2 regions of the Paenibacillus sp. E222 genome follow, and region 2 is predicted to be linked to the other one. Evidence: predicted binding sites of a transcription regulator. Region 2 holds the regulator's gene; the other holds the start of a gene.

Region 1 (12,570 bases), 1.8 Mb from region 2:
CTCCTCGTTGGTTCCTCCAAGGCATTCCTTGGGTCAATTTGCAGTTTTCAAACCTAACATATTTTTGGGAATAACGAATACTCACGGCGATCCCCCGCCGATTTTCATTTCAAGTGTACATGTCTCCACGCACTATCCGCCGTCTCCGACGAACCCATAATCATAAATGGTATAAATCTTAAAAAACAGAAACCGCTTTTTTGGAAGGAAAAAGGGTTGTCCATTTCTTACAGACTCATGTCCATTTTAGTATTTGACGAAAGAAATTGTCAAGAGAATGCAGTATAGTGAGTCCAGTCTGCTAATCCCATAACAACGATTCGTCATCTTCGGGGTCATTAGCCTCGTCTTCTTCAATTAAACCATTCACGACCCGACGCACCATATCCATGGAAAAACCTCGCCGCATCAGGAAGGGAAGCGTTTTACGTTTCTTCTCCTGGATGTCTCCTTTGACCTGATTCCATTTTTTGCGTCCGGCGGTTAGAGCCGTCTCAAATTCCGCATCTGTACTTACACCTTCAAGCGCTTCAGCAATCAGCTCATTGGCAATGCCCTTTTGACGCAGCTCTTGCCTTATCCACAGTTTTCCCTTCCGCTGTCCCTCCATACGCTGACGAGTCCATTCCTTCGCAAACAGTTCGTCATCGACCAAATTCTCCCGCTCAAGCCGATCCAGGGCCTCTTCAATCAACGGTGCAGCAAACTCTTTTTGACGAAGCTTCTGACTTAATTCGTGGCGTGTGCGGGGTTTATGCTCCAAATATCGCAAAGACTGTACATACGTCCGCTGTCGTTCGTCAGCTACTATGATATCTTCCAAGTCCTTTTTCAGAAACGTATTACCCCGGGTCATCCGATATTTAATCATTACATCTTCAAGCACCGTAATTGAATATAAACCAAAGGTAATTCGATAACGAGCTTCCCTGCTTTTTGTTCGTTCAACCCGTGTAATGGTAAGCTCTTCGTTATCCGGGAATTGGGAGATTCCCTCCACCTCGGCTTCTTCATATAAATCATCTTCATGTTGATCCATTTCGGTCTCCCCTTCCATCTAAACCTCATACGTTTAACGTATTTCAAAAGAAATATCAGATACTAATACAAAAGGCCGGAAACAATGTCCGGCCTCTCACTAATAGTAATCATACCAACAGCCCCTGCCCATTCGGACAGAGGCTGTTGGACAGCGCTAGCACACACTGGACCCTTCTTAGCTAGATCGAGCCAAGCTCAATCAGATAAGTACGGAATCCAGAGGATTACTCGTTAATTTCAAATAATTCTTGCTCTTCTGCCGCTTCTTTTTGTTGATCTTCAGTCGTAGGTGCAGGAACTGCAGTAGTCAGGTTGCTGGCTTCACGAATTTTTTGTTCAATTACTTGAGCAATATCTGCATGCTCTTTCATGAACTGCTTCGCGTTCTCACGTCCTTGACCTAAACGCTCACCTTCGTAAGAATACCACGCACCACTTTTGTTAACGATGTCCAGCTCTGTACCAATGTCAATGATACTGCCTTCTCTCGAAATACCTTCACCGTACATAATGTCCACTTCCGCTTGTTTAAACGGTGGTGCCACTTTATTTTTCACAACTTTGATACGGGTACGGTTACCCGTGATGTCATTGCCTGACTTGATACTCTCAATACGACGTACATCCAGACGTACTGTAGAATAGAATTTCAGGGCACGACCACCAGGTGTTGTCTCCGGGTTACCAAACATAACACCGACTTTTTCACGAAGCTGGTTGATAAAGATTGCGATGGTTTTGGATTTGCTGATTGCACCAGACAGTTTACGCAGCGCCTGAGACATCAGACGTGCTTGCAAACCGACATGGGAATCCCCCATTTCGCCTTCAATTTCCGCTTTTGGTACCAATGCAGCAACTGAGTCAATAACGACAATATCGACAGCGCCACTACGTACAAGCGCTTCTGCGATTTCAAGCCCTTGCTCACCCGTATCTGGCTGGGACAGAAGCAACTCATCAATGTTAACACCCAGTTTGCTTGCGTATTGCGGGTCAAGAGCATGCTCTGCATCGATAAATGCAGCTTGTCCACCCACCCGTTGTACTTCAGCAATCGCATGCAACGCTACCGTTGTTTTACCGGAGGATTCTGGTCCATATATTTCAACAATACGGCCTTTAGGCAAGCCGCCTGTTCCTAATGCAATATCCAGAGCCAAGGAACCGCTGGGGATTATTTCCACTTGCATGTGAGTAGACTCACCCAGTTTCATGATGGATCCTTTACCAAATTGCTTCTCTATTTGACGGAGCGCCATATCAAGCGCGGCACGACGGTCTGACAATAAGCTCACACCCTTTACTGTTTATAATATAATGATACCTTGTTTTAACACGTTTGCCAAGCTTTTTTTCGAACATACATTCGTTTTTTTTGTGAAGGCCGAGGCGCCTCTTCCTCAAGGAAACTTTCCATTAAACAGAAAAAAGAACCGTAAACAAGGCTGTAAAGCCTGATTTTACGGTTCTTCTGTCTTCCTTTATTATACTTGCTTGCCTTGGTAAATGCAATCCGAGCTGTGAACTAGTCCATCTCCACAAGCTTGCGCCACAAACGATAAAGAATCGCTTTCGCTGAACGGATCCGAACCGTCTCCCGATTACCATTAATGCGCAGTTCATGAATTTCTGTCTCTTTACCACGCTCTGCCAGAGCGATGAAGACAAGTCCTGGCGGTTTGCGTTCGGAGTAACCCGGACCCGCAACACCTGTAACCGACAGACCGAAGTCCGCATCCCCAATCATGCGAATCTGCTCTGCGAGCACTTTAGCCACTTCCGGACTCACTGCGCCAGGTGCATCTTCACCTTCCAGATAGGAATGCGGCACATGGAGCAGCTTTTCCTTAATTTCATTGGAGTAACATACAATTCCGCCCTTAAGCATCGACGCACTGCCAGGAACTGATGTCAGACTCTGCATGACCAGCCCTCCTGTGCAGCTCTCAGCCGCGCTAAGGGTCAGACCCATATCAGACATCATAGTAACAATTGTGTACTCTATAGGCACATCCTCGTTCGCGTAGAGATGCTCTGGCAATCGTTCCCGAATCTGAACTTCCATTGCATCCAGCTTCAGCTTTGCCTCACTCTCACTTGGAGCCTTTGTAGATACACGTACCGTAACTTCTCCCTCACTTGCATAAGGAGCAATGGTAGGATCTGTCTGTGTATCAATCAGATCTAGGAGTCGGTCTTCCAATGCCGATTCGCCGATGCCTGCAAACTTCAGCATTTTTGAGTAGATCGGCATTTCTTCTGTCAGTACATGCTGGAACAGCCAAGGCTTAACTTCCTGTTCAAACATAGGAATCAGCTCTTTCGGCGGTCCAGGCATCACTACATAATGCTTACCATTGTCGGAAATCGCATTTCCTGCGGCAAGACCTGTTTCGTTCGCCAGCGGTGTTCCACCTTCGATAACGATCGCCTGACGACGATTGTTTTCGGTCATGTCCACATTGCGATCTCGGAAGAAGCTCTCAATTTTGTCCATAGCCAATCGATCTATATGCAGTTTGCGGTTCAAGACCGCCGCGATCGCATCCTTGGTCAAGTCATCTTGTGTAGGACCGATGCCCCCGGAAAATAAAATGACGTCTGCACGACCCTGAGCAATGCGAATGGCGTCACTAAGTCGATTTAGATTATCACCAACCACCGTTTGGAAATATACATCAATCCCGATCGCAGCCAATTCACGGGATAGATATCGGGCATTGGTGTTTACAATTTGTCCAAGCAACAATTCTGTGCCAACTGCAATGATTTCTGCCTTCATTCAGCATCCTCCTGTACATGTGGTGAGTGATCAAAGGGCAATAGGATGATTTCCTATTGCCCTTCGTACCAATGATTTCTTCATGCTTATCCATTTAACCTCAAACGTTAAGCTTTCGATAAATGAAGCAAATTTTTGTTTTTGATAAAGTAATCAATGCCTGACCAAATCGTAATAATCGCTGCAGCCCAAACAGCAATAACGTCCATGTGAATACCCGTGAATGAGAACGGGAAATTATTCAACAACAGCAGCACAATCGCTACAATTTGCACGACGGTCTTCAGTTTGCCCCAGGCACTTGCTGCAACAACCGAACCATCCAATAATGCAATCTGACGCAAGCCGGTAACAGCGAACTCACGACTAATAATGACCACAGCAATCCAGGAATCCAACTTACCCATTTCCACAAGTGAAATCAGCACCGCGGTAACCAACAATTTGTCAGCCAGCGGATCAAGCAATTTCCCCAGGTTGGTGACCATATTATTTTTCCGAGCCAGATAGCCGTCAATTCCATCCGTGCTTGCTGCAATGATAAAAATGACAGCAGCAATCAATTGATTATACGGAAGCGATAAGCTTCCCAATTGCAACGGTTCTGGATAGAACGGAAAATCTACGAGCAGGAACACCATCAAAAAAGGGATTAAGCAAATTCGTGCAAGCGTAATCCGGTTGGGTAAATTCACAAGACGCCCTCCCTCTTATCCTCCATTACTCCAAACATTCATCTTAATCCCGTATTCATCATCCGGAACATGAAATTTACAGTTTCACTGTCAATCAGCACTAAAAGTGCTCTCACTATGTAAAAACGCAAAAAATAAAGTCAACCGTTCAAACGCAAAACCGTTTTAAACGTTCCGGTGACTTCCAGAAGATGTACTGCTTTTCACAAAGTCAGCAAACGATGATGACTGGGCTTTGATGCTTATCTGCTAGCAATGCACACTTAGTATAATATACGCCAATTGCAGTGTCAAAAAACACGTCTAGCTACAAAAAGGAGATATTATTTGAAATTTGTATATTGCAGGTCCAGAGGCAGATTGGCACCGTTCAACAGCTGCATAACTGCTTGCAAATCATTCTTACTTTTACCTGTTACCCGGAGTTGATCTCCCTGAATCTGACTCTTCACTTTCATCTTGGAGTCACGAATCAAAATATTGATTTTTTTAGCGATATCCTGATCAATCCCCTGCTTGAAATTCAAACGCTGTCTGACTGTACCTGACGAAGCAGGCTCTACTTTTGCATAATCAATGTTTTTTAAAGGTAAACCCCGCTTAGCCATTTTGGATTGAAGTACATCGATGACAGCCTTGAGTTTGGTCTCATCATCAGATACGATCGTTAACGCATCCTTATCCAGTTTCAGACTGCTCTTGCTGCCCTTGAAGTCATAACGCGTGCCAATTTCCTTTTCCGTTTGTGTAACGGCATTTGTCAATTCCTGCAAGTCCATTTTGGACACGATATCAAATGAATTTTCTGAACTCAAACCAGTCACCCTTTCAGTTAATCATATGTTCTGTAACATTATAGAGGATACGCCAAGCAAAAGTCTAATTTTATGAGGTTTTTCAAAATAAAAAAGCATTTTTGGCTGCCACTTGAAATGGTTGCCAAAAATGCTCGCCGTACGGCGCCCTTCTAATAACGGCTGCGATTAGGCTGTCTGAACATGTCAAGCACACCCAGAAGCACATGTGCAAGTCCAAAGCCCAAAATTCCGTAACCCCAGGCAGTTGGAGTCAAGTAATAACCCAGGAGGCTGACAATGATCCCCAAACCTGTTACGATCCAGCTGACTGTCACAGCCATCCACCTCACTTCACCAAAAGTTAACTGCAAGTTAAGACATGGTTAGTGTCTCCTGTAGAAACTTTGGTTATTCGCCGCTAGTGTTGGTGCTTCCTTCGGTAGTGCTTCCTGTTTCATTCGACGTAGTGCTATCGTTACCTATTGAGGATGTATCCTCACCAAGCCTTAACCGAATGCGGTTCGTCGCTTTCCCGTCTGTCACAACCTGCCCTGCAACCTCAATTGTGGTCGCTGCAGCGTAACCGGACTTAATGTACATTCCTGCACTGTCCAATTCAAAAGTATAACTGTCTCCATCAGCGGTGTTGCCATACTCCAACTTCTCTCCACTAGAGTTCTCGCCCTTGTATACTTCCAGCCAGCTATGCCCCGTTGCTTTAATCGTAACCGTCACAGGCTGCCCTGCGCTGCCGTTCACTTTAAAGTTCGTGATATTGCCTGATTTTCCGTCTTCAGCCACAGTTACAGAAGCTGGGGGATTTTCTGTTGGGTTCTCTTCATTTTCGCCCGTCGTTTGGCCATCCGTTTGTCCGTCAGTCTGTCCCTCTGCCGTTCCGCCGCCGTTACCGCCAGCCTCGCCTTCATTCGTTTCTCCGCTACCTGATTCATTAGCTGGCGGATTAGAAGCTTGACCATTATCTGTAGGCTCATCCGGTTTATCTTGAGGCAGCTGCTGGCTGTCTGTGATCTTGGTCTGATCCAGCCCTTGTGTATCCGAATCATCCTTGTTCATCACTACATACACGTACAACAGCACAAGAATTAATACCGGAAAAGTCCACATCAGCGCAACAGACATCCAACGGTTACTGCGCTCTACCGGGCGGTTTGAACGCTTTTGAATAACCGGCTCCATGGTTGCTTCCGTTTCTTCTGCAGGTACATCTTTCTTATGTCCCTCCAGCAGCTCATCAGGATTTAGTCCCACCGTTTCCGCATAGGTTTTGATAAATGCACGCACATAGAAGCTGCCAGGCAGCACTTTGTAGTCTCCTGCCTCTATTGCCTCCAAATACCTCTTGCGAATTTTAGTCATTTCCTGTACATCGTCAAGACTCATCCCTTTTTGCAGCCGGGCCTCTCTTAACTGCTGACCCAGTTCAGACATGCCATCTCCTCCTTATGTTTATCTCTATGGTTGTTGCTTATCTATTTCATGATCCCGTACGGAGCGTTACAGTTCGTCGGTGTAGCTGGCCGTAAACGTATCATAAATAATTTCTTCATTCGGATTGTTGCGCAGTTCAATAATAATGTCAAAATCATTAAAATCATATTCCGACTCCTGCACAAAAATATCCGGATGTTCAATAACCTTGGTACTTGGCATCGTCATGATGTCCTGTAACAGATTATAATGGCGTTCGCTTGAACGAATCGTACTGACAATTCCGTCAATGATAAACACATTGTTTGGATTCAATTCGTCCTCGGACATCTGGCTTCTTATGGTTTGACGAAGAAGTGTGGAGGAAACAAACGTCCAGCGCTTCATTGCACATACGCTGCCTGCAATAATGGATTCCGTTTTGCCTACACGCGGCATTCCACGCAAACCAATGACTTGATTTCCTTCCCTCTTAAATACTTCACCCAAAAAGTCCACAAGTAACCCAAGTTCGTCCCGCGTAAAACGAAATGTCTTGCGATCATCCGAATCACGATCAATATAGCGACCATGCCGTACAGCCAAAATATCGACCAGTTTCGGTTGACGCAAAGCAGACACAGTTATGCTGTTCACTTTGCCAAGCATTTCACCCAGCAGACGAATCTTCTCGTCATCATCCGATTCCAGCAGCATCCCCCGGGTTTTGCCTTCAACACCGTTGATGGTCAATATATTTACTTCAAGCATCCCCAGCATAGAGGCGATATCCCCTAAAAGGCCAGGTCTGTTCTTATGTATTTTATACTCCATATACCATTGTTTAGATTCCATTTAAACACCCCGTAAAGCATTATTCCACATTATTCGACAGTAACAGAACGCGTCCATTGGACGACAATCTGAGATATCTTCTAAAAATGGGTCACGTTAATGATATATAAAATGAAAATGAATTACAAGAACAGGTCTGTAATCAATGTGTAATCATTAGAGAAAAGCCCCCTTGCGGGAGCTTTCCATCGTTAATCTTATGCGTTTTGTTTGGCCAATTTGACCATCAGGCACGCAATCGTACGACGTTCATCCTCGTCGCCGACTTCCCATAGTTCTTTCAATGCCCGGTTGGAAGGGTTCGCCGGATCTACTTTCTCATCCAGGAAGTCGCCGATTTCATACGCAAGTTTGTTGATGGTTTCTTCATTCATCCCCATCTTCTCTGCTTGCTGTACTCGGTCACCCAAAAACTTCTTCCAAGTGTCGAAACTCGTGAGCACCGTTTTTTCTGTTGACATGATAAATCCTCCTTAGCTGACGCATGAGATTTAAAATCAACAGTTGTAATATGTGCTTCCCGGACATTTTATATACGAGCTTTTTGGAATTAATCGAAGATCATCTTCGAATCATACATTTCCATCAGGATACTACCTCGAAGTGAAAACAAAATTAAATTCACACCCCATATATTACGTGAGCCAGCCACCATTTGGACTTATAATCTGCCCATTAATGTAGCCAGACTCGGGAAGGGCAAGGAAGTAGACCAGTGATGAGATTTCATCTGGTTGGGCAAGTCTTCCTGCCGGAATTTCCTCTTCCAGCATTTTTAGTTCATCCTGATCCAGATGGTTCAGCATGGATGTTTGAACCGCACCCGGAGCTACAGCATTCACCGTTACGCCAGATGGAGCCAATTCTTTGGCAAGAGCTTTGGTGAATGCATTTACACCGCCTTTGGTAGTAGAATACAACACCTCACAAGAGGCACCCGACAATCCCCAGATAGATGACACATTTATGATTCGACCGTATCTTTGGGAGATCATGTGAGGCATCATTTCCTGTGTACACAAGAACGTGCCTTTCAGGTTAATTGCCATCACTTCATCCCAGATTTCTTCCGTAACATCGGACAGCATTCCATAATGAGATATCCCTGCATTATTCACCAGAATATCCGGCATCAGCCCGTGTGATTCCAGCTTTTCGCGCATACGTTCAATTTGTTCCCGGCTGCGAAGATCGGCAGACACCGTCATGACTTTACCACTGCCCTGTTCCATGCACCTTCTCGCCGCTTCATTAGCTGCTTCATGCGATTTCATATAGTGAATCACTACATTCATGCCCACCTTGGCAAAACGCTCTGCGATAGCTGCTCCAATGCCTCCACTCGCGCCTGTTACAAGTACCGTCATTTCTCCAATTGGCTTCAATTGTCCTGTTCCCCTCTCCATATTAAGGACTCACGACAAGCGATATCGACAGTTGATCCCAACGAATATGCTCTTTCAATCTGCGGTTTACCTCTTCCAGTGTAAGCGATTCATACAACGGGAGCATGTTGAAAAAATCACCACCACGGAATTGCTGCCGCGTAAATTCATTTGCAATGTTTTCTGGTGAATTGAGCATGCGCAAATATCCACCTATTTTCTTTTTGCGTGCGCGCTCAAAGTCGGTTGCATCAAATCCTTTTTCCACAATAGCATCGACTTCTTCACGGATGCGGGCAAGCAGTTGATCCGGGTCTTTGGTGTCCCCGCCAATAGCCGAAAAAGCATATTGCGTCGAACTGTTATATTCATGCCCAAAGCTGTCCGAAATCAGGTCTTCATCATACAATTTTTGAAATAGCGGAGTACTGGAACCAAACAATAGATCCAACATTAGTTTGGTTGTCATATCCCGGCGCAGCAGGTCTTCTCCAGTGAGTCCCACATCGGTTTCCTTAAAACCAAACAAACATTTGGGCAGGGAAACGGCCAATTTGGATTCACGTCTGGCTTCTCCCACTTGCTTAGGTTCCGGTTCAAATATTCGCTCAATCTGCCCTTGAGGCTTGTAATTTTTCTTCGCCTGGTTCGAACGAACCATATCGATCACTTCCTGCGGGTCTACTCCACCCACGACAAACAGAAGCATATTGCTTGGATGATAAAAAGAGTTGTAGCACGTATACAACGTTTCTTTGGTTATGATGCCAATGGATTCAACGGTTCCCGCAATATCAATATGCACCGGATGTTTCTGATACATCGCCTCAATCAGGCCAAAATAAACGCGCCAATCCGGATTATCCGCATACATATTAATTTCCTGTGCGATGATCCCTTTTTCCTTTTCCACATTCTGATCGGTGAAGTAAGGATTTTGCACAAAATCAACTAATGTTTGTATATTTTCATTGACATGTTCCGTCGCCGAAAACAAATAAACCGTCTGGTCAAAACTGGTAAAGGCATTGGCAGAAGCACCATGAGAAGCAAATGTGGCAAAAATATCACCAGTTGGTTCTTCAAACATTTTGTGTTCCAGAAAATGAGCAATTCCGTCCGGAACCTTCACTTCCTCCTGCCCTTCAACCTTAAAATGATTGTCGACCGAACCGTATTTAGTAGCAAATGTGGCATATGTTTTCTGGAAACCCGGTTTAGGCAAAATATAAACATGCAGCCCGTTATCCATCACTTCGTAATACAGCGTTTCCTGCAAACGATCGTATGTTATGCTCTCCACCGACTATTCCCCCTTCTCATCACGCAAGAAATAAATCGTATCCAGACGGAATTTCTCTGCCGCCTCACGAACATTTTCTTTGCTGATCTGTTCTACCTGGGTCAGCAGTTCCTCGGCGGTCCGCTCTTTGCCGGATAACTGTCGATTGAAATCATAAGCAATCAGCTCAAATGCAGAATCCTGCATTTCCTTGAGCAGATTACGGATCATCGCCTTGGTCTGAGACATCTCCAGGTCAGTGATATTTCCATTCTTCATTTCATCCAGCTGCTGCTTGATAATCCTGACGGCTTTTTCATAATTGGGGATTTCTATCCCGGATTGAATCGTTGCAATACCCTTATGTCCGTCATAACGGGAAGAGGCATAGTACGCCAGGCTTTCTTTTTCACGAACATTAACGAACAGTTTGGAATGCGGATATCCTCCGAGAATGCCGTTATACATCAATGCTGCTGCATACTGCGGGTCACCATAAGTAATTGACGTGCGAAGTCCCATATTGAGCTTACCCTGATTCACATTAAGCCGTTCTACAACGGTTTCCACTTCTTTATCTCCACGAATAGCTTTCTGTGTGTGATAGTCGGAAGAGATCGTACGTTCAACATTGAAATAACGCTGCACCAGATTCTCTACCTCTTCCAGCGTGGTGTCTCCCACCACATACAAGTCCATACTGGCTTGCTGCAACCATTCCTGGTACGAGGCTGTCAATGTATCTGGATCAATGCCGGGCAAATCCTTGCGCTCACCAAGCGGGTGCAAACGATACGGCTCGTTTTTACACATCTCCTCAATACTACGTTCCGCAGCATAACGCATTTTGTCATTGACGATGGACTCCAGCATTTTGCGAACAGTCTCCCGCTCAGCTTGTACATATGAGGTCCGAAAATGTCCATCCTCCTGTGCAGGGCGTGTGAGCACCTCCCCGAGAAAAGCAAAAGAACGATCCAACAGCTGCTCGTCCCCGCCAACAAAGGAATCATTAATGGTATCCATACGGAACTGTACAATCTGGTAATCGCCACGTTTATAGACATCAAAGCCAAAACCCGCTCCATACAAATGTTCCAACTGTTCTCGAAATTGCGTTGTTTCCGGATAGGATTCGGTCCCGCGCCGAAGCACAAAAGGTGTTAAGGCTACTTTGGTTACCGTATCTTCCTGCAGGGGAACCCCTGCGTAAAGTGAGATTGCAAATGTCTTAAAACGTTTCGTAGGAAGAACATGTATGCGGAATTCTTTCCGGTTTCCTCGTTCAAATCCTGATGTATTCAAATGTCAAAACCCCTTTACGGCGTCATTTATCGTGCAATAAGTGAAGCTTAAACGTAACAACCATTTTAACCCATTCAAAAGGCAAGAAGCAACCGAAGTCACGCCTTCTGGTTGCTTCCAAGATCATCACATACAGAATATATGCTGCCCGATTGTTTTTACCTGAGGACGTGTCCAGATCCATTTGGATGTAGCTGTCTTCGGATTAAAATAATAGAGGCATCCACCGGATGGGTCCCAACCATTTATCGCCTGTTCAACTGCCTTTTTAGCTTGTGCATTCGGTTCCAGATAAATCTGGCCGTCTGCAACGGCGGTGAACGCACCTGGCTGGAAAATTACTCCAGATGGGGTGTTCGGGAAACTCGGCGATTTAACGCGATTTAGGATAACTGCGGCTACTGCCACTTGACCTTCAAACGGCTCTCCGCGAGATTCACCATATACAGCGTTAGCCATAATTTTGATTTCGTTCTCCGACAACCCCATGGAATTGGCTGAGCCCATATTGTCCTGCTCTTTATCCGCAGTATTGTTATTGTTGCCACTATCTCCTGAAGTTTGATCCTTGTGCAGCGGTGTTTCTGTTGGCGACCATTGTTTTGAAGCATTATACAGCTTCAGCTTCGTTTTGGCTCCGACCACACCGTCTACCTTCATGCCAAATTCAGATTGAAACCATTTGACCGATTTCAGTGTACTGCTGCCAAAATTGCTGTCAATTTTACCATTGTAAAATCCCAAATACTTCAGCCGGCCTTGAAGCTCGTATACATCCTGACCATAACTTCCATATTTCACAGCATTGGTGCTAAAGGTGGGTAAGGACTTTTCTTCGACCTGCGGGGAACTTGGGTTTGGACTATCGGTTGCTGTATTCCCAGGAAGCAAATAACGAATTCCCAATGCGGACATCAGCAAAATAGCAGTGAAAAGCCATATGTTCATTTTTCGCATCGACTGTGCTCTACCTTTCTCTTGTGGGATTAACAGAATC
Region 2 (12,570 bases):
ATTGGCCCGTATTTGAAAATAATAAGATAGATAATTGGAAGAATTAACAGCGAGTACAGCTGCCAATCTTTGCGAAGCAGAGCTGCAGCCGTTCTTAACCTGCTTTCTTTACGTAAAGATATCATCGTTAGTGTAGTTTTAGCGGTTTCAGACTCCATATATTATTTCACTCCGATCCTTAGCTTGATAAACTAAAAGCGTTTTCGGTCAAGTCTTATCATCTCTTCCTTTTGTAGAAGACAAGTATTTAGATGAACTTCACCCCCACTACAAAATCAATAATGTAAGCGGTATCAATTCTGGCAATCACTAGAGATACATATCGGTTAAGATGCTTACCATCATTTTGTTACTAACCACTACCTGTTGTTTTTACTGAATTAAGTGGCTTTCTTAAATTATTTAAAGCGCTTACAATAGAAAGCAAAATTAGAGCGAATAACTCCTGTTTCACTTCATTCGAGTAAGTCACAGATATCCGCTGCATTTCTTCGCATACTAGTTGTACTAGTATGTTAGTTATATTCTAAATCAGCAGTTCTATAATATCAATAACTTTTAATAAAAAATTTTATATTTCGTAATTACGGTTCAGTTCAAGCTGTCCCAAAACAAAAAAACATTGTTAGGTTTTATGGATAAAATACATCTCATAAAACCTAACAATGTTTGAGCAGTACAAGAAAAAAACGATTTATGATGCACTAATTGAGAATTCAGCAATGATTCGTTCCAATTCGGATAAATGCTTGATTTGATGGTCAGGCACATACGATTCGGTATTCTCTTTGTTCTCACGGTTAATCCAAACAGATTGAATACCTGCAGACAACGCTCCACGAATATCAGTCGTAAGCTTATCTCCAACCATTAAACTCTCCTCAGGTTGCACTCCCAGCTTACTCAATGCGTGCTCGAAGATCGAAGGATCAGGTTTTCCTTTACCGAATGTACCCGAGATAATAATTTCGTCAAAAAAAGGAGCCAATTCAGGAACGCCATCAAGCTTCTCTTGTTGTAAAGCAGGACAGCCGTTGGTTAAAAGCAAAAGCTTGAACTTCCCTTGTAGATGACTCAACGTTTCCATCGTTTCTTCATAGACATGGGGTCTTGATCTCCGCTCTGCCCCAAATTGTGAGGCGAGTTGTTCCGCCAGATCTTCACGATCAACACCCAGCTTTAACAAGCCACGACGCCATGACTCTTTACGATATGCAGGTGCAAGCTGCTCCAACTGGCGAAATTCCGGCTGATCCCCACCCGTGAAGTTAGCCCAAAGACCTTCAAACGGGTTAATCCCAATCATTTTGGTAAACGAAAAAGTTTCATAAGACTCATACAGATTACGTGCCTCATTACGAACAGCTTCTTCAAGTTCTTCGGGTTTAACACCAGTCTCTTGAGCAGCGATCAGGCAAGTCTCATGAAAGGCTTCTCGAACACTGCGCTCATCCCACAGCAAAGTATCATCCAGGTCGAACAAAATCGCTTTTAACGCCATTTCGGTCATCTTCCCCTTTATGCAAAATTACTTTTTCTCGTATGTTTCCACGGTGATTTGATGTGCTTTGGCGAATTTCAGAAGACGCTCAGTGATTGCATCGGTATCATAACGATTGAGTAGTTTGGTAAATACCCATCTCTTACCTCGTGCATTATGCTCAATCACAACCGTGCCTGGCTCAAATCTGAATTTCACGATATCGTCGACTCCAATTGAACGCTCACGGTTCCCTTTTGTCGTCAAAATCCGGTTACTTCCTATTTTGACATAAGGACGACGGAGCATGAAGATGACTGCCAAAAATACATACAGCAACATGGTCACCCAGTCCCAGGTGGTCATCGGAGCTTTGACAAGAAATGTACTCATAAAGAGGTACAGGAATGCTAGTCCGATCAGAAAAATAGGAAACAGAAGGCTGCGTCCTTTAAATACTTCCTCACCTGGTGTACCTGAAATCGGTTGACCGCTTTTTTTACGTTGCTGATTCAACTGCTTAGAATTTTTCCGAACCGTTCTCTCGAACGAACGCGACATGAGAATCCCCCTTAGATGTTCTTTGTATCGGCTTACATAACAGTAAACCAACATTTCCCCCTATAATTTGCAACCTCTAGATAACAGGAAGAAACCTAAATATCATAATGATATCATTAGGTTTCCTTAATGTTTGAGTTTGCCTTGGTGGCCTTGATCGTTCTCATCATCTACGATTTCAATCGAATCCAGTTGTTGTCTGAAATTGCTTCGAATGTTATTCAAATAGATTTCTCTAAGCTTGGCACGTTCAGCGAGCTCTTCCTCTGTCAATCCAGTAGATTTTTGCTTGCGAGCCAATTCATTAATACGTGCTACCAGACTATCTATATCCAAGCTTGTCCCCTCCAAAAATACAAAGTCATATTAACTTTGACATGATAAGGGCAGCTTGTCAAGCTGACACGCATTAATGCGTGTGAATATGCAGTTTTATTGTGTGAATTGAGGCAGTATTAAGACTTGCCCCACTTGTATTGAAGTTGATCCAAGTTGATTGACTTTCTTAATTGCTTCTATATATATACGTGTATCCATTGTTTCCGGTTTGTGATTCAATGATATACTCCATAGTGTATCTCCTTGTGAAACTGCTATCTTCCCGCCAGGCAACAGATCATTTTCATTACCAGCAAACACTGTCAATACTGTACTGCATCCAACCAGTATAATTAAGCTTACGATTATTAATTTCAAGACCCATGTTGGGACATTACCTTTTGCAAAAACCTTCTTAAAATTCCTTATGTTCGTTTCAACCACTTCTGAATGCACCGGTTCGTAAATGCTTTGATAAGTAGAATATCTCATTAAATATCGACCTCCAAACGTTTGTTCCTATCCGTTAAAATCAATATAACACGAACACTTGTTTTGTACAATAACTTTTTAGAACAATTGTTCGCTTTTTTTTGTAACATCCTACATTCCATTATCTTTCTTCTATTGTATGGGAACTGTCATTTGCAGTATTTGATTAGACTAAAAGAAATTTTTCATCTTAATTTGCAAAAAAAACATTGATTTTATGGCATTTTATTTAGAACTTATGTTTGTACGAACGGAGGTTCTATGTTATAATTTTCCCAAACGTTACTAAAATGGGGTTGATACGGTATGTCGAAGATATCCAGCAGGCAACAGGCTATTCTGGAGTTTATACGCAATGAAGTCCGGTTGAAGGGGTATCCTCCTTCCGTACGCGAAATTGGTGAGGCCGTTGGGTTGGCTTCCAGCTCTACAGTACATGGACATCTGGATCGTTTGGAGAAGAAAGGTCTGATTAGACGCGACCCAACCAAACCAAGAGCCATTGAACTTCTCAGCCAGGAAGAGTCAGAGCATTCACATCAGTTTGCTCACAGCGTTGCTCGCATTCCAGTCGTGGGTAAAGTTACTGCAGGGGTTCCAATCACAGCAACAGAAAATATCGAAGATTACTTCCCTCTTCCTACGCATTATGTAGGCGATCAGAAAGTATTTATGCTTTCGGTCGTGGGAGACAGTATGGTTGAAGCAGGCATTGTTAACGGAGACTATGTTATCGTACGTCAGCAGCAAACTGCGGATAACGGCGACATCGTAGTAGCCATGACTGAAGACGATGAAGCAACGGTAAAAACGTTCTACAAAGAAAAAGATCATATTCGTCTTCAACCGGAAAATTCGACTTTTGAACCATTGCGTTTGAAACACGTTAGCATCCTGGGCAAAGTCATTGGCCTTTTCCGTGATATTCATTAATATGTATCTTATTGTTCACTGTTTCACAATAAGATACTTAAAGAGGTTGTCCCGTTCAACGGGACAACCTCTTTTTTTCTACATATTACTTATATTGTTCTACATTAACAACTATTCGCTGCGTTTAAGAATGCTCTTATGATGAGAGAACACATCAAAACTCTGTTGACCATGGTAAGAACCCATTCCACTTTCTCCTACGCCGCCGAATGGAAGATAATGTGATGTCATATGAGACAATGTGTCATTAATACAACCACCACCAAAAGATACTTGATTCAGAACCTGATTCTGCAGATTTTCATCTTGCGTGAAGAGATATAATGCCAGTGGTTTTGGACGGCGAACAATCTCATCTAGCATCGGGTTAAGATCAGTATACTTAAACACAGGAAGAATTGGACCAAAGATCTCCTCTTGCATCACTGGGGATTTCCAATCCACTTCCCCCAGTACTGTTGGTTCAATGAGCAGCTGATCACGTTCAGATCGTCCACCAATCACTGCTTTGCCATCTTGGAGTAACACCGCTAAACGATCAAAGTTACGTGCGTTGACAATGTGCGGAAAATCAGCATTTTGCAACACATCGTCTCCAAATTTGTCCTGAATTTCTGCACCGATCAATTCCACTAATTTGTCATGTACATCCTCATGTACAAGCAAATAGTCAGGAGCGACACAGGTTTGCCCAGCATTCAGAAATTTACCACGAACAATGCGCTGAGCCGCCAGCTTCAAATCCGCATCCTGATGAACTATGACTGGGCTCTTACCCCCTAGTTCTAACGTAACTGGAGTCAAATGCTCAGCAGCTGCCTTCATAACAATGCGGCCAACACCTGTACTGCCTGTAAAGAAAATATAATCAAACTTTTCTTTCAGCAATGCTGTACTGGTCTCGACTTCTCCTTCCATAACTGCCAGGTACTCACTAGGAAATATCTCATGAATCAAATTATAAGTCAGACGTGATACGGCTGGAGTTAATTCAGACGGCTTAATAATAGCACAGTTACCCGCAGCAATGGCTCCAATTAGAGGGCCGAAAGCCAGCTGGAACGGATAGTTCCATGGTGCAATAATAAGAGCAACTCCATAAGGTTCTGGATAAATTAGGCTTGTACCATCAGGTATAGCAGAATTTGTAGGCACAGGTTTTGGTGTTGCCCATTCCTCCAAGTGTTCCAATGCAAAATCCAGTTCACCCAACACAATTCGAATCTCGGAGCCATAAGCCTCTGTTTCAGATTTATTTAGATCCGCACGGAGTGCGTCAAGAATACGTTGCTGATATTTCTCAATTCCTTGTCTTAATTGCTGAAGAGCACGAATACGGTACTCAATAGACTTCGTTTGACCTGTATAAAAAAATGTCCGCTGTGCGGAAACCAGTTGCTTCTCTTGTTCCATATTAACATCTCCAATTAATTGTTCAAAATTTAATTTCTAAAAACATAAATGAATTATAACGCAATTATATGAAACTATCAACATATAGATACTGTTGAAATAGAGGAAACAATTAATATGTACTTTCGCTTCAACGATATAATCAAAATTTAATTAACCATTCTCGTTCTTATTGTCTACATAAAACCTCAATGCTAAGATGCCAAGACCTACACTACGAATACCAGCTTTCCCTTTACCTTTTTGTTTCGGTCCCTGATCTACTACAACGTGAGATAGTAATCGTTCTCGATAGCACACACGGTTTCTGCCTATGTTATTTCTTCCTGAATTTTCTCTTCATTAAATACACTTGATATATACTTGGAATCAGGATACTTACTGCATATGTTTACGAGAATAGGATTGACAAAAAAAGAGGTCATTGCTACAATGGCCCTCATATCTTAAGGAAGGATGATTCAGATGATTCGTCGTCTAAAAAAACTAAAGAATGTGGCTACCGCATCACGCTTCTAAGTTACTCAGAAATATAACTTAGAAGCGAGGAATTTAAAATGAATATAAACCACTTTAATCACTGGTCCGAAATTAAGTATTTAAAGGACATTGTAACCAATCCATTAATTGATGTTGGCGATTACTCCTATTACTCTGGTTATTACGATAACCATTCATCTTTTGAAGATGGATGCGTAAGATATTTATGGGGAGATGAAAAATCGAGGAGCTTATTCAACCCAATTGAGGAATTTGGTTGGCAAATAGATCGATTAATTATTGGTAATTATGTATGTATCGCAGCCGGTGTCGTTATTCTTATGGGAGGAAATAACAATCACCATGCGGAGTGGATCACGGTTTATCCGTTCGCTAATCAAATTAGCCGTTCCTTCTCACCCAAGGGAGATACCATTATAGAAAGCGATGCATGGATCGGCATGAATGCCATGATTATGCCTGGTGTTACCATTGGTGAAGGTGCGATTGTTGCAGCAGGCTCAATTGTAACAAAAGATGTCGCCCCTTACACGATAGTTGGTGGAAATCCTGCAAAAGAAGTTAGAAAGCGTTTCTCAGAAGAAGAAATCATGAAGTTAAAAGAAATGCGCTGGTTTGATTGGAAAAGAGAATCAATTGAAGCAGCCACTCACTTACTTTCTGGCTCTTCTATTGATGAGTTATATGAGTACTATTTATCAGAAATTAAGGACTGAGCTCCTATATATATAAAGCTAGGTAGAATAATATTCTACCTAGCTTCTTTATATCCCCCGCCCACAAAAAGAAAAACCCCTCAGCGCTAGAGCGCCAAGGGATTCAGCTATTAGTACAACGTGATATATTAATCGCGTTCCCATTGGTGGACTTGGGTACGATTTATGTACGATGGCTTCATATTATTGTTTCTTTCATTATATAAGCGCTAAATATGGAATCCAATAGAAACAAAAGCTCGTATTCAATCATAGCTTTGCATGACTTGAGGGACGTTTGGGGGACGAGTTGGGGGATGTCCCCGAACTTCAAATGAACCGTCAGTACAGCTCCGATGGATTACAAATCATATGTCCGAAACAACCCTATATAATAGAAGGAAAAAAACTGAGCCCCTGGAGTAATCCCTTGGGGCTCTATCAATTATCGGCTTGCCGCAGTAATTTCTTCGATCTTGATCCAACTATAATCCTCATCAGCGCGTACAAGTTTAATTCTCCTGTTTGGCTTATCGATCGATGTCACAACGCCCCGCATAATCTCGTCATCAAATGGGTTAAATACAGTCAACGTAACAGAGCGGCATTCTTGGTAAGATTCCAGGATCGCTTCCTCAATGAGCTGCATTTCCTGTTCATCCAAGGCAGGCTTCCCCCGTCTCTCTTGTTCCTTCATTTCGTTTAAGTATGCTTCCCGATGTTCTGGAAGAATAATGCGAGATCCTTCAAAGATCCCGTTAGCCGTCAATTTGCTCGACACATTGCATTCCTCCTCAGTATTCAGTCCAATAGCTTAAATCATTTGGCTGCGCCGGCGACGGTGCCTTAGGAAGCTTAGGCAGCTCAGACTCTCGTTCCCAGTCTTCCAAAATAACGATACTAGCCGTATCTGACTTGTCATCCCAATGTATGTATTCCGAGGCTATAAGAGCGTCCAGGGCAGCCATGACGTCTGGCTTATGCTTACCCGTTTTAACAGTCAATTTATGGATTGTAGGCAGCCGTCGCCGCCCACCACTGTAGTTGTACAAGATCCGTAGGACCTTACGTTGATAATCTGTCAACATGTTAACCACCTCGAATTCATTATATGCGAACATTTGTTCTTTTATAAACAACAAAAAAAACCAGTCGAGCAGACCAGGTACATTTATAGTAGCACTCATAGGAGAGAGTAATAATAGCTTACACCATGTTATGTAATTTTATTCTTGAAGGCAGGTATGGAGCAGATATTGAATAAATTCATAAGTTCTTCAGACAATAGAGATGCAGGCAACAGAGTAGGTAACCAGTTTGAAGTGCATCAAGATCGTAGAATTATTTGGGATTAGCAAAAACCCGCTAACCTTAGTAGTTGGCGGGTTTTCCTTTAGTAAGTTTAGAAACCGGAATCTTGTGTAACAATTCCTGAATAATAGGCTCTTACTTGTGATGGAGTAACTTGAACGATATTCGTTCTTTGAAGAGTGCCATAATAATGATCGGCATCAGTATAAAAATAGGTTGAAGGAATATTAGCATTTGATGGGTAATCTTGATAAACGGTCACACTTTTTTGTTTGTTCATAATCGTTACATCTGAAGCTTGGCTTGCCATTACTGGCACCGATATAGACAAAAGCGCAAGAGACAAAACAGAAGCAGTTAAGATTTTTTTCAAAGCCACAAGATCATCTCCTAGTATTTTATATGTATTACACAAACAACAATACTATATTTTTTACATGTATTCATGTAACATTCGTTACATAATTAGGATAATCACACACCTCCTAACCCATAACTTACCGCATCTATCCTTTATGGCAAAACGATATAATTGGATTGAGATTTTTTAATGTATTTTTCAATCTTCAGGATTACTCCATAAACCAATGTTTGATCAATTTATTGTGTGATTATATATTGCAAAGACAATACAGGAGGTGTTTTGTATGTGTGGTAGATTTACAATCACTGACCCCATTGAAGCTATATTAGACCGGTACTATGCATCTATTGCAGATGGATTTGAGTACAAGCCTAATTACAACGCTGCACCTATGCAGTACATCCCCACCATTATAGGGAGCAAAGACGGCAATAGGCTGGGCTCACTCCGATGGGGACTGGTACCCGTTTGGGCCAAGGATGACAAGATCGGTAACAAGATGATTAACGCTCGAGCTGAGACACTAAATGAAAAGCCGGCCTTTAAACGACTGATCAGCTCCAAGCGTTGTATCATCCCATGCAGCGGATTCTACGAGTGGAAGAAAGAAGGGACAGACAAACAGCCGATGCGCATACTGATGAAGGATGAAAGTATCTTTTCATTGGCTGGCCTTTATGATACCTGGGCGGATCCGGACGGCAATAAGCTCAGCACATGCACCATCATTACTACTCAGCCCAATGAACTGATGGAAGACATCCACAATCGTATGCCGGTTATCCTGCGTCCAGAGGACGAGGCGGAATGGCTTGGAAGAGATAATGATGATGTTCAGTCGTTGCTCGGTCTGTTGAAGCCGTATCAAGCATCAGAGATGCGCGCATACGAAGTACCAAAGGGAGTAGGTAACGTACGTAATAACAACGAGGATTTGATTAGAGAAGTAGGCTGAACATGCCGCAAAGCTGCAGCTCAGCTGCAGATAAATAAGAACTGAACACGTTGCTTGATAAAAATATATATGTGAACAAAAAAAGACACTGCCAGCATTATGCCAGCAGTGTCTTTTACCGATTCAATTTTGTTGTTTTAACAGATGTTCACATAGATTAACATACATCTCTTGCATCTGAAGAGATTTCAAAAGATATGATGGGTTAACATCTGCCGGCGCTATCAACTTCACAAGAGATACGAACTCATCATATGTTGGTGGAGAATCACTCAATAGGAAATCATCAGGAACTGAAAAGAATTTATTTCTTTCCTTTATATCTTCTATCTTCTCCCTGTGAAAATGCTCCATTTGTTCGTCTCTTGCACTAGTTTGTGCTTTTAGCCTGCGGTTAAATATGTATAACACATCAGTCAAAGAACGAGTTTGCTTTTCATTAAAATCGTGATCAAGTAGGAACATGAAATATGGATGTTCATCCGAGGCAACCACTGTTCTAATGAGCTTGATTTGATATTTCAAAAGCTCAAGCTGTTCATCTACATTCATTCCATTCCCACCTTGTAAATTATTTAAAATGCAATAAACATAATAGCCTTAGCTATTACTGTCGCTGCACCTTGTGGAATACTGCATTCGAATATTAAAAATCCAATTAAGTTTTTCTCTACTACTAGTTCAGTCTCTTCTATAAAGTTCGCGATAGATAAACGATTTTCTTTCACATAATCAGCATACTCTTTTTTACCTAGATATTCTAACAAATCTTCGAGCAGTTCCCCTCCATGCTTTAGAGCAAATACAAAGGCTGATTTTTTGAATCCCATTGTCGTAACAGTGCCATCATCAACTGGTTGTGGAGTAACAACTGGCGTTTCAATCTTTGCTCTGTCAACAGGATTCGGTGTGCTAGCAAATGCGGAGATTGGAGCAATAACAAATGATAGAGCGAGTACGGAAGTCGACATAGCTAATACCAATTTCTTTTTCATAGACGCAATCATTCCAATACCTCCAAATATTTGTATTTATGTTACTGGATCATAGTATTATATTTCCAATGTCGAAGTAAGGGGAAATGTGTAAAATATCTGTTAAATAAAAAAAAGGTTCCACCAGCGTTATACTAGTGGAACCTTTTCACCGATGCTATCGGATTTAAATATAGTGGCTGTAAATTGTTCCAATTTAAATATAGCCACATTTTCCTGGGTCTGATAGACTATTTTATGTTGTTAATTATTACTATATCAGGAGGAAGAAGATTGAAAAAGCCTATTCAGAAAAAATGGTGGTTTTGGCTTATTGTTGTGATTATAGTTGCAGGGATTTTTGGAAACAAAGATGAGGAGAATTCTAAAAAAGACGAGGTTGCATCAACCGAAGTATCGATCCCGACTGAAAGCAAGTCAGAGACTATTGTAACTGAAAAATCAGTTGCTAAAACCCAGGAAGTAAAGGTAGCAAAAGAAAATGTAAAGAAGCAAGATCAGAAGGAACTAGAGATCCCTGGAAGTTTAAATATGACACCTGAAGAATTTCGAAAGTCATTTAACAAACGTGCTCAGGAAATCGGAAATTCGAAATTAAAAATAGGGAAGAAACTTGAGATACAAAAAGGAGCAGTTCAGGATGTATTTCAGTATATCATTACAGATTACATAGGTATCACTGGTTCCATTAACAAAGCTGATGGTTCTGTACGAGATGTTACAATGATCGGTCAAGGAAATGGAACCATGACATCTGGAGCTGATATTGTTCTAGCTATCGGTTTAGTTATTCTTTCTGTTAATCCCGATGTGCCCGCAAGTTCTGTCGCAAATATCCTTTCAGATATGCATATACTGGATGAAGGAGTTGACTGGAGTACAGTTGATGAATCAACCGAAGTAAACGGAATACGATACACTGTACTTGGTTCGGAAACGATCGGAATTATGTTTAGTGCTAGTGACGCAAACGATAAGTAATTTATAAAGGAGACTACTATGAAACGAGTAACAGCTCTACTATGTGCCATTACAATGTTTGGATTCATATTTAACGCATCTTACATCGAGGCTGCTACTGTAAATCCAAAGACTCTGTTAGAAAAGAAATTCCCACGGGAGCAGGTAAAGGTCAGTAAGTCAGTAGACCTAAACGTAGACAAAAAGAAGGAACACTTATTGATCACTGAATCAGGCAATTTTTATCTTATTAATTCCAAAGGTGTCATAGTACTTATAGATACAAATTACTATAGCGATGAAGAACCAACAATCCAAATCCTCAATGTTTCGGCTAAAGAAAAGCATGTAGCTGTTACTCTTGACTATTTACCATCAAATACAGAACTGCTCGTTTATAAATATCAGAATGGTACTCTTAAAAAGAAGTTATCTGTTATGGGTGATGTTGGAATAGAGATTTCGAAAACCGGGGAAATAATTCAAATGTGGAAGAATTACTATCCAGAAGGTGGTTGGAAGATCGCAGTTGCAAGCTATAAGTGGAATAGTAAGAAAGATAAATATGTAGGTTCAGGTGAATTACCACGATAAGACAAATAAGACTCTTTCGACTTAGTTTCGTGAGAGTCTTATTTTTGTTCAATTATGCAAAGCATAAACTAAGTATCAACTCCTCTTGCTTTGCCGACCTAGAGCATAAGCCGTCACATAATTGATCCTGCCGTCACCCAGTGCAGGTAAGTTTGTCTCTCCTGTTACGATAGAAATTTTATTTGCGCCAGCCACGCCCATACCGTCCCTTTGTTTCTGATGACGACAGAACCCTCTGTTTCGTAAGCCATGTTGAATCTACTTTTGCTCATAGAGAAAAGCACCCGTTTGGGTGCTCTTAGGTTAAACCTTGATTAATTTATTAAGTAGGAAGATGAAGTCCTCTTGTCCACCAACATGCGAGGTTAAACGGACACGGAGTAGATTCAGTACCTCCTCTAATTACTTAACGCTCAACATCTTCTTCAGAACGCTTGTTAAGTGATCTTTATATTTTGGGTCATCCTGATGCTTTCAGGGCTCAGCATATAGAATTTTATTACACATATAAACTCAAACCTCGATTTCTAAAATGTACTCGTTTGAGGGTAAGATTAAATTAATCTTTAAAGGCAGCGGTAGTTCAAACTCTTTTATAATCGCTCTTACATAGCACTCTGCACTTCGCTTCTGTATATCCCATGGGAAATAAATTGTGTGATTGTTCATTTACTGTCCTCCATGATGCCAGGCTTAGTATTTGAATTTCTTTTCTAGTCATGAGAGCATTATTTTTGCTGTGAATAAAAAACTTGCCTACCCTTAAACACTTCAAATGAATGAAAGCATTTTATGCTCTATTTGTGGATCAATAAACGTTGTAATCAATTAAAAATTATGTAACCAGACCCGTAGTAGAACTTATATTCAAACGATAAACTGCAAGATACATGAGTAGTGAGTTTTTAACCTTACTACTATCAATAATTTCTCACCATTCTTATAAGTCGTGAAAAATAATTATCCATTTTAGGATCATAGTTTTCTTTCATACAAAT

The links. Region 2 encodes LexA, which represses DNA repair genes until DNA is damaged. Its sites were predicted from a motif close to CGAACATATGTTCG; they were not measured.
Region 1: the regulator LexA is predicted to act here: its motif matches at 2,400-2,413, upstream of recA (recombinase RecA).

What each region holds. Positions count from the first base shown of each region.
Region 1 is NZ_CP058552.1:6,004,063-6,016,632, forward strand. It holds gene HW560_RS26590 (regulatory protein RecX) at 302-1,039, opposite strand; gene recA (recombinase RecA) at 1,266-2,330, opposite strand; gene HW560_RS26600 (competence/damage-inducible protein A) at 2,570-3,826, opposite strand; gene pgsA (CDP-diacylglycerol--glycerol-3-phosphate 3-phosphatidyltransferase) at 3,934-4,521, opposite strand; gene HW560_RS26610 (YajQ family cyclic di-GMP-binding protein) at 4,845-5,336, opposite strand; gene HW560_RS26615 (hypothetical protein) at 5,489-5,659, opposite strand; gene HW560_RS26620 (helix-turn-helix domain-containing protein) at 5,727-6,767, opposite strand; gene HW560_RS26625 (DUF3388 domain-containing protein) at 6,834-7,601, opposite strand; gene HW560_RS26630 (DUF3243 domain-containing protein) at 7,799-8,062, opposite strand; gene ymfI (elongation factor P 5-aminopentanone reductase) at 8,237-9,007, opposite strand; gene yfmH (EF-P 5-aminopentanol modification-associated protein YfmH) at 9,009-10,289, opposite strand; gene yfmF (EF-P 5-aminopentanol modification-associated protein YfmF) at 10,293-11,573, opposite strand; gene sleB (spore cortex-lytic enzyme) at 11,700-12,530, opposite strand.
Region 2 is NZ_CP058552.1:4,162,442-4,175,011, reverse strand. It holds gene HW560_RS18920 (ABC transporter permease) at 1-125, opposite strand, end outside; gene HW560_RS18915 (HAD family hydrolase) at 695-1,501, opposite strand; gene HW560_RS18910 (hypothetical protein) at 1,529-2,041, opposite strand; gene HW560_RS18905 (DUF896 domain-containing protein) at 2,168-2,377, opposite strand; gene HW560_RS18900 (LysM peptidoglycan-binding domain-containing protein) at 2,474-2,851, opposite strand; gene lexA (transcriptional repressor LexA) at 3,158-3,784, shown strand; gene HW560_RS18890 (aldehyde dehydrogenase) at 3,896-5,197, opposite strand; gene HW560_RS18885 (CatB-related O-acetyltransferase) at 5,755-6,414, shown strand; gene HW560_RS18880 (YolD-like family protein) at 6,839-7,174, opposite strand; gene HW560_RS18875 (hypothetical protein) at 7,796-8,083, opposite strand; gene HW560_RS18870 (SOS response-associated peptidase) at 8,352-9,023, shown strand; gene HW560_RS18865 (hypothetical protein) at 9,147-9,575, opposite strand; gene HW560_RS18860 (hypothetical protein) at 9,599-10,030, opposite strand; gene HW560_RS18855 (hypothetical protein) at 10,292-10,999, shown strand; gene HW560_RS18850 (hypothetical protein) at 11,018-11,572, shown strand.